DNA from 4 places in the Halomonas sp. LMYGS-3 genome. Region 2 is predicted to be linked to each of the others. Evidence: predicted binding sites of a transcription regulator. Region 2 holds the regulator's gene; each other region holds the start of a gene.
What was found. Region 2 encodes sigma-54, which starts transcription at its own class of promoters, with help from an activator protein. Its sites were predicted from a motif close to TGGCACNNNNNTTGCTNT; they were not measured.
Positions count from the first base shown of each region.

Region 1: the regulator sigma-54 is predicted to act here: its motif matches at 1,901-1,918, upstream of AC5W54_RS08590 (HAD-IIB family hydrolase).
Region 3: the regulator sigma-54 is predicted to act here: its motif matches at 1,731-1,748, upstream of speB (agmatinase).
Region 4: the regulator sigma-54 is predicted to act here: its motif matches at 1,987-2,004, upstream of urtA (urea ABC transporter substrate-binding protein).

Region 1 covers NZ_JCAKFQ010000007.1:45,094-48,986, reverse strand. The annotation lists gene AC5W54_RS08600 (hypothetical protein) at 1-342, shown strand, start outside; gene glyA (serine hydroxymethyltransferase) at 474-1,739, shown strand; gene AC5W54_RS08590 (HAD-IIB family hydrolase) at 1,957-2,892, shown strand; gene AC5W54_RS08585 (glycosyltransferase family protein) at 2,889-3,893, shown strand, end outside.
Region 2 covers NZ_JCAKFQ010000002.1:103,904-107,796, reverse strand. The annotation lists gene lptA (lipopolysaccharide transport periplasmic protein LptA) at 1-237, shown strand, start outside; gene lptB (LPS export ABC transporter ATP-binding protein) at 246-971, shown strand; gene AC5W54_RS02690 (RNA polymerase factor sigma-54) at 1,120-2,529, shown strand; gene hpf (ribosome hibernation-promoting factor, HPF/YfiA family) at 2,687-2,995, shown strand; gene ptsN (PTS IIA-like nitrogen regulatory protein PtsN) at 3,002-3,472, shown strand; gene rapZ (RNase adapter RapZ) at 3,523-3,893, shown strand, end outside.
Region 3 covers NZ_JCAKFQ010000030.1:21,909-25,801, reverse strand. The annotation lists gene AC5W54_RS19560 (DUF1269 domain-containing protein) at 1-95, shown strand, start outside; gene AC5W54_RS19555 (sigma-54 interaction domain-containing protein) at 135-1,595, opposite strand; gene speB (agmatinase) at 1,787-2,737, shown strand; gene AC5W54_RS19545 (YjiH family protein) at 2,787-3,893, shown strand, end outside.
Region 4 covers NZ_JCAKFQ010000009.1:5,431-9,323, reverse strand. The annotation lists gene AC5W54_RS10375 (hypothetical protein) at 1-1,699, shown strand, start outside; gene urtA (urea ABC transporter substrate-binding protein) at 2,158-3,456, shown strand; gene urtB (urea ABC transporter permease subunit UrtB) at 3,668-3,893, shown strand, end outside.

The sequences.
Region 1 (3,893 bases), on a different contig from region 2:
GATGGCGATCTGCTGGAGGCGGCGACACTGCTGGGCGGCGAGCTCCACCTGACGCTCGCCGACCAGGGGCTGTTCGGCCGCCTGGCTACCCTGGGCGCCACCATGGAGGGGGTCAGCGAAGCCCAGTACATCGAACAGGCCCGTACCCAGGCCCAGGGCTTCGGCATGATGTTCGGCGCCCAGGTGCAGTCGATCCTGATGGGACTGGTCGACCTGCTCGAGGGTAGCGCCAGCGAACTGGCGATCGACATCGGCCTGCCGGCGGAGAGCAACCTGGCGACCTGGACCGGCGATCCCCTCGGCGTGCCCGACAAGCTCTCGCTGAGCGTCGAGACCCGCTGACGCTGCAGCCTGGCTAAAGCCCGCATGAGAAAAGATGGTGATGCCCATGGCGGCCTTTCAAGTGAAAGCCGTCATGGGCTGGGGTATCATGCGGAACTCAGATTTCTCCCGTGATGCGAGGTTTCCCGCCGATGTTCAGCCGTGACATGCAGATTGCCGGTTTCGATGACGTCCTGTTCGACGCGATGCAGAAGGAGGTCGCCCGCCAGGAAGCGCACATCGAGCTGATCGCTTCCGAGAACTACGCCAGCCCGCGTGTGCTGGAGGCGCAGGGCAGCCAGCTCACCAACAAGTATGCGGAAGGCTACCCCGGCAAGCGCTACTACGGCGGCTGCGAGTACGTCGACATCGTCGAGCAGTTGGCCATCGATTACGCCAAGCAGCTGTTCGCGGCCAGCTATGCCAACGTCCAGCCGCACTCGGGCTCCCAGGCCAACAGTGCCGTCTTCCAGGCGCTGGTCAAGCCGGGCGACACCGTGCTGGGCATGAGCCTGGACGCCGGCGGCCACCTGACCCACGGGGCCAAGCCCAACTTCTCCGGCAAGCACTACAACGCCGTGCAGTACGGCATCGACGCCACCGGCCGCATCGACTACGAGGAAGTGGCCAGACTCGCCCGCGAGCACCAGCCGAAGATGATCATTGCCGGCTTCTCCGCCTACTCCCAGATCATCGACTGGGCGAAGTTCCGCGAGATCGCCGACGCGGTGGGGGCCTACCTGCTGGTCGACATGGCCCACGTCGCCGGCCTGGTCGCCGCCGGGGTCTACCCGAGCCCGCTGCCCCACGCCCACGTGGTCACCACCACCACCCACAAGACCCTGCGCGGCCCGCGCGGCGGCCTGATCCTCTCCGCCGAGAACGACGCCGAGATCGAGAAGAAGCTGCAGTCCGCGGTCTTCCCGGGCGGCCAGGGTGGTCCGCTGGAGCACGTCATCGCCGCCAAGGCGGTCTGCTTCAAGGAGGCCATGGAGCCCGAGTTCAAGGCCTACCAGCAGCAGGTGGTCACCAACGCCCAGGTCATGGCCGGCGTGTTCATCGAGCGTGGCTTCGACATCGTCTCCGGTGGCACCGAGGACCACCTCTTCCTGCTCTCGCTGATCAAGCAGGAGCTGACCGGCAAGGACGCCGACGCCGCCCTGGGCCGCGCGCACATCACCGTCAACAAGAACGCCGTACCGGGCGATCCCCAGAGCCCCTTCGTCACCTCGGGCCTGCGCATCGGTACCCCGGCGGTGACCACTCGTGGCTTCGGCGAGGCCGAGTGCCGGGAACTCGCTGGCTGGATCTGCGATATCCTCGATGTCATGGCCGAGGGCGAGGATACCGCCGCCATCGAGGCCGAAGTGAAGGAGAAGGTCGAGGCCGTCTGCGCCCGCTACCCCGTCTATCGCTGAGGTAAGGGGCGCGCGAGTGTCCTGACCTCGACGCCCCATCATGGTGCACCATGATGGGGCGTTTTCATGTGCCGCTCCGGTGCGTGGAACCCTCCCCCCCCCGCTCGACGGTGCCGACTGGCCGCTGGTCACTCCCCATCCCGCACTGTTTTCTTCACAACTGGCACGGCCCCTGCATAAGCCATGATGAGTTCCCCATCATGGAGCCGGACACGCCATGCCAAAGCACGCTACCCGTGATTCGCTTCCCCGGGACCCCGCCCTGCAGCCGCGCCTGGTCTTCACCGACCTGGACGGCTCGCTGCTCGACCATCACAGCTATGACTGGTCGTCGGCGCGGCCCTGGCTCGCCCGGCTGAAGGCGCTCGGGGTGCCGGTGATCCCGGTGACCAGCAAGACCCGCAGCGAGATCGTGCCGCTGCGCCGTGCCATGGGCCTGGCGGACACGCCCTTCATCGCCGAGAACGGCGCCGTGGCGGGACTGCCGGCCGCCTGGTGCCATGCCCGGCTGGACCGTGGCCCCGGGCCCGATGGCCTGGTGATCAAGACCCTCGGGGTGGACATCGGCTTCATTCGCAAGCGCCTCTCGGTATGGCGTGAGCGATTGGGGGTGCGCTTCACCACCATGAGCGAGATGTCGCTGGAGGAAGTGATCGGGCTGACCGGCCTGGTGGAAGCCGAGGCGCGACTGGCGCGGATGCGCGAGGGCAGCGAGCCGCTGATCTGGGCCGGCGACGACGACGGGCTCGCCGCTTTCCGGAAAGGACTCGAGGGCGACGGCCTGCGGTTGACCCGGGGCGGACGCTTCTGGCATGTCACCGGAGAGTCCCACAAGGGCAGCGCCGTGAGCTGGCTGATCGAGCGGTTCCGGTCGCTGCGCGGCAGCCGTCCCCTGACGCTGGGGCTCGGCGACGGCCCCAATGATATCGCCATGCTCGAGAACGTCGACCAGGCGGTGGTGATCCGCGGCTGCCACGGGCTCGAGGTATCGCCGCGGCAGACAGCGCTCTACCGCAGCGAGGCGACAGGGCCCGCCGGCTGGGCCGAGGGGGTGGCCTACTGGTGGGGGCGAGCCGACCGCCGGGTGATTCCGGCGGAGGTGCGCGAAGCGCTGGAGGTGGCCCCGAAAGGCGCCCGGGAGGCGATGGCATGAGCGACTTCCACCAGAACGGCATCGTCACCGATTTCCATAACCTGACCCGGCGCCCGGTGGCGGAGCTCGAGGCCGACCTGGTGCGCTTCTCGGCCCGCCGGCCCATGAGCCTGATCCTGCCGTCGCTGTTCTCGGAACTGGAGGGGCCGGCACTGGCACACATCGTCGGGGAGATCGCCCGGGTGCCCTATCTAGCGGAGGTGGTGATCGGGCTCGATCGCGCCGATCGATCCCAGTTCCTCCACGCTCGGGAGTTCTTCGCCAGGCTGCCCCAGCATCATCGCATCCTGTGGAACGACGGCCCCCGGCTGCGCGGCCTGGATGCCGAGCTGGAGGACCAGGGGCTGGCGCCCCAGCAGCCCGGCAAGGGCCGCAACGTCTGGTACTGCGCCGGCTATGTGCAGGCCTCGCATCGCGCGGCCGTGGTCGCGCTGCACGATTGCGACATTCTCACCTACGATCGCGGGCTGCTGGCGCGGTTGTTCTACCCGGTAGCTCATCCGCACTTCAACTACGAGTTCTGCAAGGGCTACTACCCGCGCATCGCCGAGGGGCGGCTAAACGGCCGGGTCTCACGGTTGATGGTCACCCCATTGCTGAGGGCGCTGAAGCAGATCCACGGGCCTCTGCCCTACCTGGAGTACCTGGACAGCTATCGTTACCCGCTCTCCGGCGAGTTCTCGATGCGCGCCGAGGTGCTCGACGGCATCCGCATCCCCGCCGACTGGGGCCTCGAGATCGGCGTGCTCTCCGAGGTGCACCGCAACCACTCCACCAAGCGGCTGTGCCAGGTGGACCTGGCCGACGCCTACGACCACAAGCATCAGCCGGTCTCCGAACGGGACGCCTCGGGCGGGCTCAACCGCATGAGCCTGGACATCGCCAAGGCGCTCTACCGCAAGCTGGCGACGCAGGGGGTGACCTTCAGTGCCGAGGGCTTCCGCACCCTCAAGGCCACCTACTATCGCCTGGCGCTGGACCTGATCGAGGCCTACGACCAT
Region 2 (3,893 bases):
CGACCCGCCCCGGACGAACCCCTCGTGCGCGGCTGGGGGCGCACCATCGTCTACTACGTCGCCGAGCGACGGGTGGAACTGATCGACCGTGCCGAGCTGCACCAGGGCGGCGACACCTTCGATGGCGGCTACCTGGAGTACTTCCTCGACCGCCGGGTGGTCCAGGCACGCGCCGAGGCCGAGGGTGTCCAGGAGCGCCAGCGCGTACGCATGACCCTGCAGCCCGAGCAACAGTAAGGGACGACATGAAGACACTTCGCGCCAGCCACCTGGCCAAGAGCTACAAGCGCCGCCGCGTGGTCCAGGACATCAGCCTGGCCATCGGCCAGGGCAGCATCGTCGGCCTGCTCGGCCCCAACGGGGCGGGCAAGACCACCTCCTTCTACATGATCGTCGGCCTGGTACGCGCCGATGCCGGCGAGGTCCACATCGACAGCCTCGACCTGTCGAAGGCGGCCATGCATGAGCGGGCGCGAGCCGGGATCGGTTACCTGCCCCAGGAGGCCTCGATCTTTCGCAAGCTCACGGTGGCCGACAACATCATGGCGATCCTCGAGACTCGCCAGGACCTCGACCGTGCCGGCCGCCAGGCACGCCTGGAAGAACTCCTCGCGGACTTTCACGTCACCCATATCCGCGATAATCTCGGCATGAGCCTCTCCGGGGGCGAGCGGCGGCGCGTGGAGATCGCCAGGGCACTGGCCACGGAACCCGCCTTCATCCTGCTCGACGAACCCTTCGCCGGGGTCGACCCCATCTCGGTAGGCGAGATCAAGGGCATCATCCGCCAACTGAGGGCTCGCGATATCGGCGTGCTGATCACCGACCACAACGTGCGCGAGACCCTCGACATCTGCGATACCGCCTACATCGTCGGCGACGGCCAGATAATCGCCGAAGGCAATGCCGAGGCGATCCTGACCAACCAGCGGGTACGGGAAGTGTATCTTGGCGAAGACTTCCGCCTCTGAAGCATCACCGCAACTCTCTGATATAACGATTATTATACTCATACGGCACAAAGTTTGCCGATGGCACGCTTATTGCTAATAAAATGCTTGCAAGACGATCGACGGCGGACTAGGGTGGGAGTTTTCGGCGAATGAGCACACACTTCTCATGGCCATGAAAGCATCCCTGCAACTGCGCGTCGGCACCCAGCTGACCATGACGCCCCAGTTGCAGCAGGCCATTGCCCTGCTGCAGCTCTCCACCCTGGACCTGCGTCAGGAGATCCAGCAGGCCCTGGAGTCGAACCCCATGCTCGAGCTCGACGACGGCTTCGGCGAGCAGGCGACGAGCGAGGCGCCCGATGACGACTGGGCCAGCGAGATCCCCAGCGAGCTCTCCGTCGACAGCGACTGGTCGGATACCTATCAGGACCTGGCCCTTCCTGCCGGTGGCGAAGGCCCGGATTTCGAACGCCAGGCCGAGGGCCAGAGCCTGCGGGGCCACCTCACCTGGCAACTGGCGATGACCGACCTGGACGAACGCCAGCTGCACATCGCCGAGAGCCTGATCGACGCCGTGGACGGCGCCGGCTACCTGGCCCAGCCGCTCGACGAATTGCGGGACGGGCTCCGCAACCAGGGGCTCGAGGGCCTCAAGAGCCGTGAGGTCGAGCAGGTGTTACTGCGCCTGCAGCAGTTCGAGCCGACCGGCGTCTTCGCCCGGGACCTGCGCGAATGCCTGATGCTGCAACTGGCCGCCCTGCCCGACGATACCCCCCTGCTGCCCCAGGCCCGCCGCCTGGTGCGCCAGTTTCTCGAGGCGCTGGCCGCCGACGACCGACGCCTGCTCAAGCGCCGCCTCGGCCTCGACGACGATGCCCTCGACGAGGTGACCGCCCTGATCCGCTCGCTGGATCCGAGGCCGGGCAGTCGCTTTGCGGAGCCCGACAGCGACTACGTCACCCCCGACCTGGTCGCCCGTCACGACAGCCGCGGCTGGCAGGTGGAACTCAATCCCGAAGCCTTGCCGCGACTGCGCATCCAGCCCGACTACGCGGCGCTGATTCGCCGCGCCGACAAGAGCCAGGATAACCAGTTCCTCAAGAATCACCTGCAGGAGGCGCGCTGGCTGATGAAGAGCCTCTCCAGCCGCAACGATACCCTGCTGCGGGTGGGGCGCGAGATCATGGCGCGCCAGCTCGACTTCCTCGAACAGGGCGAGGAGGCGATGAAACCGTTGATCCTGGCCGATATCGCCCAGGCCGTGGAGATGCACGAGTCGACCATCTCGCGGGTCACCACCCAAAAGTTCATCCACACCCCGCGCGGGGTCTTCGAGCTGAAGTATTTCTTCTCCAGCCAGGTCAGCAACGGCGACGGCGACGCCCACTCGAGCACGGCGATCCGCGCACGCCTCCGCAAGCTGATCCAGGAGGAACCACCGCGCAAGCCGCTCTCCGACAGCAAGCTGGTCGCGCTGCTCGAGGAGGCCGGCATCAGCGTTGCGCGACGGACCGTGGCCAAATACCGGGAGGCCATGGGCATTCCCTCTTCCAGCGAACGCAAGCGGTTACGCTGAGCACGCCGGTGCTTGCAAAACATGCATCACCGGCACGCCTTCGGTCGCGCCCGCGACCTGTATCAGGGCTGTCGTGAGGCGTCCGTCACGGGGGGTTTGCACGGCAGGAAAAAGGGTTACAATCGGGGCACCAATACGAAGGACGAAGGAGCGTGTCATGCAAGTCAACATCACCGGCCATCATGTGGAACTGACCGACGCCCTGCGTGACTATGTGAACGAAAAGCTCACGCGCGTGGAGCGTCACTACGACAACATCACCACCGTGCAGGTAACGCTCTCCGTCGAGAAGGCCCGCCAGCAGGCGGCTTGCACCCTGCACGCCGCCGGTGCCGATCTGCACGCCGAGGCCATGGACGGTGACATGTACGCCGCTATCGACGCCCTCGCCGACAAGTTGGACCGCCAACTGGTCAAGCACAAGGAGAAGGTCCAGGCCCGCGCCCAGGGCGCCGGTGCCCGCTGATCCATCATGACACTCGAAGCCATCCTGCCCCCCGAGCGCACCCTCTTCGGTGTGCCGGGGGGAAGCAAGAAGCGGGTACTGGAATTCTTCAGCACCTTCATCGCCCAGAACACCCCGAGCCTCGATAGCCAGGAAGTCTTCGGCCGCCTGATCGGCCGTGAACGCCTGGGCAGTACGGGAATCGGCAACGGTGTCGCCATCCCCCATGCCCGTGATCCACACTGCAAGGCCCCCATCGCCGGCTTCCTCAAGCTCGCCGAGCCAATCGACTTCGACGCCATCGATGGCGAACCGGTGGACCTGATCTTCGTGCTGCTGGTCCCCGAGGAGGCCGACGATGCCCATCTCTCGTTGCTGGCCCAGGTGGCAAGCGTGATGAACGATGCCGAGACCCGTGGCCGACTGCGCAAGAGCGCCAGCCAGCGTGAGCTCCATGAACGGCTCGTCGAGGCGATCCGACGACAGTCCAGCGCCTGACCGCCCGTCACCGGGCCACCCCGGCCAGCTCAATGACCAGGAGACCCGCCATGCAGCTCGTGATCATCAGTGGCCGATCCGGCTCCGGCAAGTCGATCGCACTGCAGGCGCTCGAGGACCTCGGCTACTATGCCATCGACAACCTGCCGGCCATGCTGCTCGGCCCGCTGGTCGACGAACTCAGCAGCGATCACTCGCCCCACACCTCGATCGCGGTGAGCATCGACGCCCGCAACCTGCCCCATGCACTGGAACGCTTCCCCAGCCTGCTGGAGGAGGTCCGCGCACGAGGGATCGACGGCCAGGTGATCTACCTCACCACCGACGCCCGCATCCTGCTCGAGCGCTACTCGGAAACCCGCCGGCGCCACCCGCTGACGCGGGGCAGCGACATGACCCTGGCCGAGGCGATCGATTCCGA
Region 3 (3,893 bases), on a different contig from region 2:
AGATCTATTCGGCGATCCACCGTCATCACCCGGAAGTGGTCATCGAGAAGGTTACCCGCGAGGAACTCAAGCACCACTGGGGGACGGGGCGCTGAGCCCCCTTCGCGGACGACCGCCTGATCCCGAAAGGGGCGCTACCGCAACGATCGCGGCATCGGCTCGCGAGGCGAGGCCCGGCGAGGCTGAAACCCGTGTTTGCGCAGCTTGCGCACCACGCTGGGTTGGCTGATGCCGAGCCGCTCGGCGATGGCATAGGTGCTGGTGACTTCCTCGCACAGCGCCGACAGCACCTGTCGCTCGGCGCGAGCCAGGTACTCCGGCAGGGACTCACCGGTGGCGAAGACCGGCAGCTGGCACGGCACATCGGAGGCAACGGTCGCGTCCCGCCCCACGACCGAGGGGGGGACGACGCTCCGAGGGGCGGACTGGATCACGTCGTCGGGCGCCGAGAGCCAGGCTCGCTCCAGCCAGTTCTCGAGCTCACGCACGTTGCCCGGCCAGTCGCTGCCCATCAGTTCCGACCAGACGCTGGCATGCAGCAGTTTCTGGCGGCCGTAGTGCCGATTGAGCCGCGCCAGGCCACTCTCCACCAGCGCCGGGATGTCTTCCCGTCGCTCGCGGAGCGGCGGCAGGGTCACCGGGATCACGTTGAGCCGATAGTAGAGGTCGAGCCGGAAGCCGCCCGCCTCCACACTGCGCGCCAGGTCCTGGTTGGTGGCCACCACCAGGCGGAAATCGACCCGCCGGGGCCGGGTATCACCGAGCCGCGTGACGGTGCCGTCCTGGATCACCTTGAGTAGCTTGGTCTGCATCAACAGCGGCAGCTCGCCGATCTCGTCGAGGAACAGGGTGCCGCCCCCGGCCTGCTCCAGCAGGCCAGCCTTGCCCTGCCGCGCCGCACCGCTGAAGGCACCGGGCTGGTAGCCGAACATCTCCGACTCGAACAGGTTCTCGGGAATGGCACCGCAGTTGACATCGACGAAGGGGCCCTCGCCCCGGCGGCTCCAGCGATGCAACTGGCGGGCAAAGGCGGTCTTGCCGACCCCGGACTCGCCCAGCATCAGCACCGTGGCATCCGACGGCGCCACCCGCTTGAGCAACAGCGCCACCTCACGCATCACGCTGCTGCGTACCCGGAGTTCCTCGAGCTCGCCCTCGAGCGCCCCCTCCTCTCCCGATGCTCCGTCGCGGCTGCGCTTGAGATGCTCACTGAAGCGCTTCTGCAACAGCGCATATTCATCCTGTAGCAACTGCAGGTCGGTGAGGTCTCGCGAGCGACTGACGATTCGCTCGATCCGCCCATCGACGAATACCGGATGCGCCTCGGCGATCACGCGCCGCCCGGTACCGGTCACCTGCATCAGTTGGGCCGGACGGCCCGTGCGCAGTACCTCGAGGCTGATCGAGGGCTTGAGCACGCCGCGCGCCTCGAGCTCCTGCACCGTGGCCCGGGTGAGCTCCTCCCTCGACATGCCGTAGACCGCGGCGGCCCCCGGGCTCACGTCGAGCACCCGGCCCGCGCCGTCGACGATGAAGAAGTGGTCGTTGGCCGTCTCGATGATGGTCCTGAGCACGCGACTGTCGATATGGCTCATCCTCGCTCACTCTCCCTGTCCGATGGCGATGCATTTCTGCATCAATAATACATTACTGCATCACATTTCGCGGCCCAATGATGCAAGATCGCATCGAATGAATGAAAAACCATATGGAATCAACAAGCTAAAATCTGGCACGTTCCGTGCAAGCCATCGGCATCACACGCCAACGATCGGAGGAGAACCCGGTGAGCCATTACAACCAACCCCTCGGCGGGAACGAGATGCCACGCTTCGGCGGCCCGGCCACCATGATGCGCCTGCCCACCCAGCCCACCGCCGAGGGCCTGGATGCCGCCTTCATCGGCGTGCCGCTGGATATCGGCACCTCCAACCGCCCCGGCACCCGGCTGGGACCGCGCCAGATCCGCGACGAATCGCGCATGCTGCGCCCCTACAACATGGCGACCCGCGCCGCGCCCTTCGACAGCCTGCAGGTAGCCGACATCGGCGACGTGCCGGTCAACACCTTCCACCTGCCGAAGAGCATGGAGATCATCGCCGGTTTCTTCGACGAGGTGCTGGCCCATGGCTGCACGCCGTTGACGATGGGAGGAGACCACACCGTCACTCTACCGATCCTGCGCGCCATCGCCCGCAAGCACGGCCCGGTCGGACTCATCCATATCGATGCCCACGCCGACGTCAACGACCGGATGTTCGGCGAACCCATCGCCCACGGCACCCCCTTCCGCCGGGCCCAGGAGGAGGGCCTGCTCGACAGCCGCCGGGTGGTGCAGATCGGGCTGCGCGGCACCGGCTACGCCGCCGAAGACTTCGACTGGTGCCGCGACCAGGGCTTCCGCGTCGTGACCGCCGAGGCGTGCTGGTACACATCGCTCGCACCGCTGATGGCCGAGGTCCGCGAGCAGATGGGCAGTGGTCCCGTCTACATCAGCTTCGACATCGACGGCCTCGACCCCTCGGTGGCGCCGGGCACCGGCACCGTGGAGATGGGCGGGCTGACCGCCTCCCAGGGCCTGGAGATCGTCCGCGGTGCCAGGGGCCTGAACATCGTCGGCGGCGACCTGATGGAGGTGTCTCCCCCCTATGACCCGAGCGGCAACACCGCGCTGATGGGCGCCACCCTGCTCTACGAGATGCTCTGCATCCTGCCCGGCGTCCAGTACCGCGACTGACGTCGTCGCCGATCCGTTGCCAACGACAACAACCCCTGGGGTACCCTCTATGTCCTCCCTCGAGACCACCGGCAGCGATGCCACCCGAGACAGCGGCTTCCACCGCCGCGACCTCCTCAAGTTCCTGATCCCCTCGCTGATCGGGGTCAGCCTGTTCCTGGTGCCCTTCCAGGTCGGCGACACCATCAACATCGGCATGGGACTGATGGCGGATGGCCTCCAGGCGCTGCTCGGCGATGCCCTGCCGGCCATCGCCGTCCTCGTGCTCTGTCTCTCGGTGGTGGCCACCCTCTACGTCAAGCTGGCCCGCCCCGCCTGGGCCGAGAAAGGCGTGCTGAGCGACATGTTCCACGTCGGCGCGGTCTGGCTCGGCATGCGCGTCCTCGGTGCGATCTTCGCCCTGATGACCTTCTTCCAGTTCGGCCCCGAATTCGTCACTGCCGCCTTCACCGGCGGGGTGATGCTCAACGACCTGGCGCCGGTGCTGTTGACCTTCTTCTTCTTCGCCGCCCTGCTGCTGCCCTTCCTGGTCGAATTCGGCTTCATGGAGTTCATTGGCAGCCTGGTACGCAAGCCGTTCCGCGTCGTCTTCAACCTGCCGGGGCGCAGCGCCATCGACGCCACCGCCTCCTGGATGGGGTCGGGCACCGTCGGCGTGCTGATCACCACCCAGCAGTACGAGAAGGGCTTCTACAACCGCCGCGAAGCCGCGGTGATCGCCACCAACTTCTCCATCGTGTCGATCGCCTTCAGCCTGCTGATCACCAGCTTCGTCGACCTCAATCACCTGTTCATCCAGTTCTACTTCACCGTGGTGGTGGCCGGCCTGATCGCCGCCGTGATCGTGCCACGCCTGCCGCCGCTGTCGCGCAAGCCCGACAGCTACTACGAGCCGGTCGGCTGCCAGCTCTCCGAGAAGCGTACCGAGGAGGTGGGCCTGCTGCGCTACAGCCTGCTCCAGGCCGTGCGCCGCGCCGAAACGGCCCCCGGGCCGCGCGAGCTGGCGCGCAACGCCCTGTTCAACGTCGCCGACATCTTCCTCGCGTTGCTGCCTCTGGTGTTCGCCATCGGCACGCTGGCGCTGATACTCGCCGAGTTCACGCCGCTGTTCACCTGGCTCTCCTACCCCATGGTGCCGGTGCTCGAGTGGCTGCGC
Region 4 (3,893 bases), on a different contig from region 2:
CGCCTCGACGGGCAGCCTCGCGCTCAAGCCCTGGATCGCCAACGACCAGGGCCTGGCGCCGCCACCCGAACTCGCCATGCCCCCGGTGACGCCGAGTGAGCCCTATGCGACCCAGATCGCCGTGCTCAAGCGCCAGGTGGGGGCGGTGATCGCTCGCCAGACCATGAAGGACAAGTCCGGGGCGTCGGTGATGGACCCCACCACCCAGGTGACCAGCGTGCACGGCTATTCCGTGCTCGACCTGGCGCTCGATCCGCTGGAGGCCAATTTCGCCCTGCCCCTCGTCCACGAGATCGCCGGCGAGAACGACCGTGCCATGCTGGACGTGGCCGTGGCGGCGGAGGTGAACCTGGTCGGTGACCCGATCCTCGTGGCTGCCGACGCCGCGCGGGACGCGGGCAATGCGCCCAACGCCATCATGGCGGCCGCCGCCGCGATCGTCGGACCGAAGCGGGTCGAACGCGCGCTGGCCTGCACCAGCGCGCTGATCGACCTCTTTGCGCATTCCGGCCTGCGGGACGGCCGGAGCGAGGAGTTCGACATCTCGGCGATCACCATGGACGCCGCCACCCGCGCGCTCTTTCTCGCCTCCGAGGCCGAGGCCGACGACCCCCGCCCCGAGGCGATGCTCGCCGCCGTCAAGGCGCGCGGTGGCAAGTCGGTCTTCCTCACCTACCTGGCCACCCTGAACGGCCGTCTCTCCCGGGATGCCATCCTCGCCGCGATCAGTCTGACCATCGCCTGGGGGCCCCTCATGCGCAAACGCATCTCGCGCCTGACCGCGGAGACGTTGCCCTGGTACTTACGCCTCTACGGCGTGATGGTCGGTGCGACGATCCCGGGTTCCCACCACCAGCCCGGTTCGCTGTGTGGCATTCCACGCGACGAGCGCTTTGGCCAGTGGACCATGGCGGACCTCTGCTTCCTCGCCATGACCGGCAAGAAGCCGACCCGCGACGAGGCGTTGCCGCTCCAGATCCTCGTCGGCCTGCTGATCTCCAACGGCCCCGGCTCGATCTCGGCACAAGGCGCCAAGGGGGCGGTCGCGGCCGACGGACCGCAGACCCCTGGCCGCGTGCAGATCAACAAGGCCATGGTGGGATTTCTCACCCACACCGGCTACAGCCACGGCGGCAACGGCTTCGAGGGGATGGCCTTCCTGCTCGACCAGTTCAAGGACAAGGGGCTCATCGACCCCACCGACCCGAACCACGGCATCGACCTCAAGGCCATGGCCACCGACTTCGCCCGTGACTACCAGCGTGAGAAGGCCGAGGCCAAGGAGATCGGCACCGAGGTCCGCGCCTTGCCCGGTGTCCACCACCCGATCTTCAAGGGCAAGCCGGTCAACTACGATCCGCGCGAGCGCTTCATCGCGGAGTTCATGGCGAAGCGCGGCGACTACAACATCTTCCATGCCTTCTACCGCGAACTAGTGCAGGCGTTGTATGACGTGGGTGCCAGCCGTTACGTCTTCTGCGTCAACGTCGACGCGGTGATCGCGGCGCTGCTGCTTGCGCTCCTGTGGAGGGATTACCAGTCTGGCGAGCTGACCGAGCGGGATCTCGAGACGGCAGCCTTCAGCGTCTTCCTCTACGGCCGTATGATCGGCTCCGCGGCCGAGATCGATGACCACCTGAATCGGGGGCGCAACATGGACACGCGCACGCCCGCTTCGGCGTGCTTCCATGTTGTCTGATCGATCCTGGCCGACTCGGGGAGGGCTAGCGCAGGCACCACACCGTTAGTTCGCTGGCAGTCACCAGGAACGAACGAGATAAGCCAGAGAAGGGGCGCCGACGCGGTCGGCGCCCCTTTTTTTATCATGGGAGTGCATGAGCTCGACCATGGTGCATCCATCGAGGTGCGTGCCACGACCCTGGCGAGGGCCGCCCGCACTCGGGTGGTGCAATCACGCCGGTGTCGTTCCGTTCCATTTTTGGTAAGTGATTGAAAGTTTGATGTAAAGAAGTGCCTGCCATCGGGTGGCGCAAACCTTGCAAGTTCTGGTTGCTGTCCCGAGCGCCGGCCGGCTCCTGCCCCGGCGGCGCGACGCAACCACAACGAGTCCCTCTCTCAGGAGGGCGCAAGGAGGTTCAAGTGACCGCATTCCGACGCAAGGCACTGTCACGTCCCGTCTCCCAACCGTCACGCTGGCTGGCGACCGCCCTGGTGTCCGCCACGCTGGGCATCAGCGCCCAGGCCCTGGCCGAGGAGCCGATCAAGGTCGGCATCCTGCACTCGCTCTCCGGCACCATGGCGATCAGCGAGTCGACCCTCAAGGACACCGTGGAGATGCTCATCGAGCAGCAGAACGCGCAGGGCGGCCTGCTCGGCCGCCAGCTCGAGGCGGTGGTGGTCGACCCGGCCTCCAACTGGCCGCTGTTCGCCGAGCGCGCCCGCGAGCTGCTCGCCCAGGAGGAGGTCGATGTGATCTTCGGCAACTGGACCTCCGTCTCGCGCAAGGCGGTGCTGCCGGTGGTCGAGGAGCTCAATGGCCTGCTCTTCTATCCGGTGCAGTACGAGGGCGAGGAGTCCTCCGAGAACGTCTTCTATACCGGCGCCGCGCCCAACCAGCAGGCCATTCCGGCCGTCAACTACCTGCACGACCAGGTCGGCGTCGAGCGCTGGGTGCTGGCCGGTACCGACTATGTCTATCCGCGCACCACCAACCGCATCCTCGAGGCGTACCTGCAGGAGGAGTTCGGGGTGGCCGACGAGGACATCCTGGTCAACTACACCCCCTTCGGTCACTCCGACTGGCAGAACATCGTCGCCGAGATCCGCCGCTTCGGTTCCGAGGGCAAGAAGACCGCGGTGGTCTCGACCATCAACGGCGACGCCAACGTGCCCTTCTACCGTGAGCTCGCCAACCAGGGCATCGATGCCGCCGACATCCCGGTGGTGGCCTTCTCGGTGGGCGAGCAGGAGCTCTCCGGCATCGATACCGGCCCGCTGGTCGGCCACCTGGCCGCCTGGAACTACTTCATGAGCGTCGACACCGACGCCAACTACGACTTCATCGACGCCTGGATCGACTACACCGGCGACGAGGAGTCGGTGACCAACGACCCCATGGAGGCCCACTACATCGGCTTCAACATGTGGGCGGAGGCGGTACGCAAGGCCGGTACCACCGAGGTCGACGCGGTCAAGGACGCTATCATCGGCGTGGCGGTGCCCAACCTCTCCGGCGGCTATGCGGCGATGATGCCCAATCACCACATCACCAAGCCGGTGCTGATCGGCGAGATCCAGGACAACGGCCAGTTCGACGTGGTGTGGCAGACGCCGTCCACCGTGGCCGGCGACGCCTGGTCCGACTACCTGCCGGGGTCCCGCGACCTGATCAGCGACTGGCGGGCGCCGATGCGCTGCGGCAACTTCAACGTCGCCAACGGCTCCTGTGGTGGCAGCACCGCGGCCGAGGAAGCCGAGGCCGCCCTGGCCGAATAATCCCGCCATCCCCCGTCGGCTACCGGCGGGGGAGCACGCCATCCCGACACAATCGAACTCGAATCGAGGAAAGCCGATGAGGAACTTCCCGCTGTCCCGGCCAGTGTCGGCCGGGGCGACGCCCGGCAGTGTGGCCGGTAAGCGGCGCCGCTTCCCCCTCGCCATCCCCCTGATAGGACTGATCTGGCTGGCGGCCCTGCTGTTCATACCGATGGCCGCCCAGGCCCAGACCGATGGCCCCGACGATGCCGCGGCCATCCAGCTGCTCGAGGCTCTGGACGTCAGCTCCTATGCCGAGAAGGGCGAGGCCATCGAGGCCATCGTCCGCAGCGACGACGAGCGCGCCCGCGACTGGCTATCGGCACTGCTCGACGGCCGCCTGCAGCAAACCGACGAGGGCCGCTTCGTGGTGGTGCTCGACAACAGTGGCCGCCACT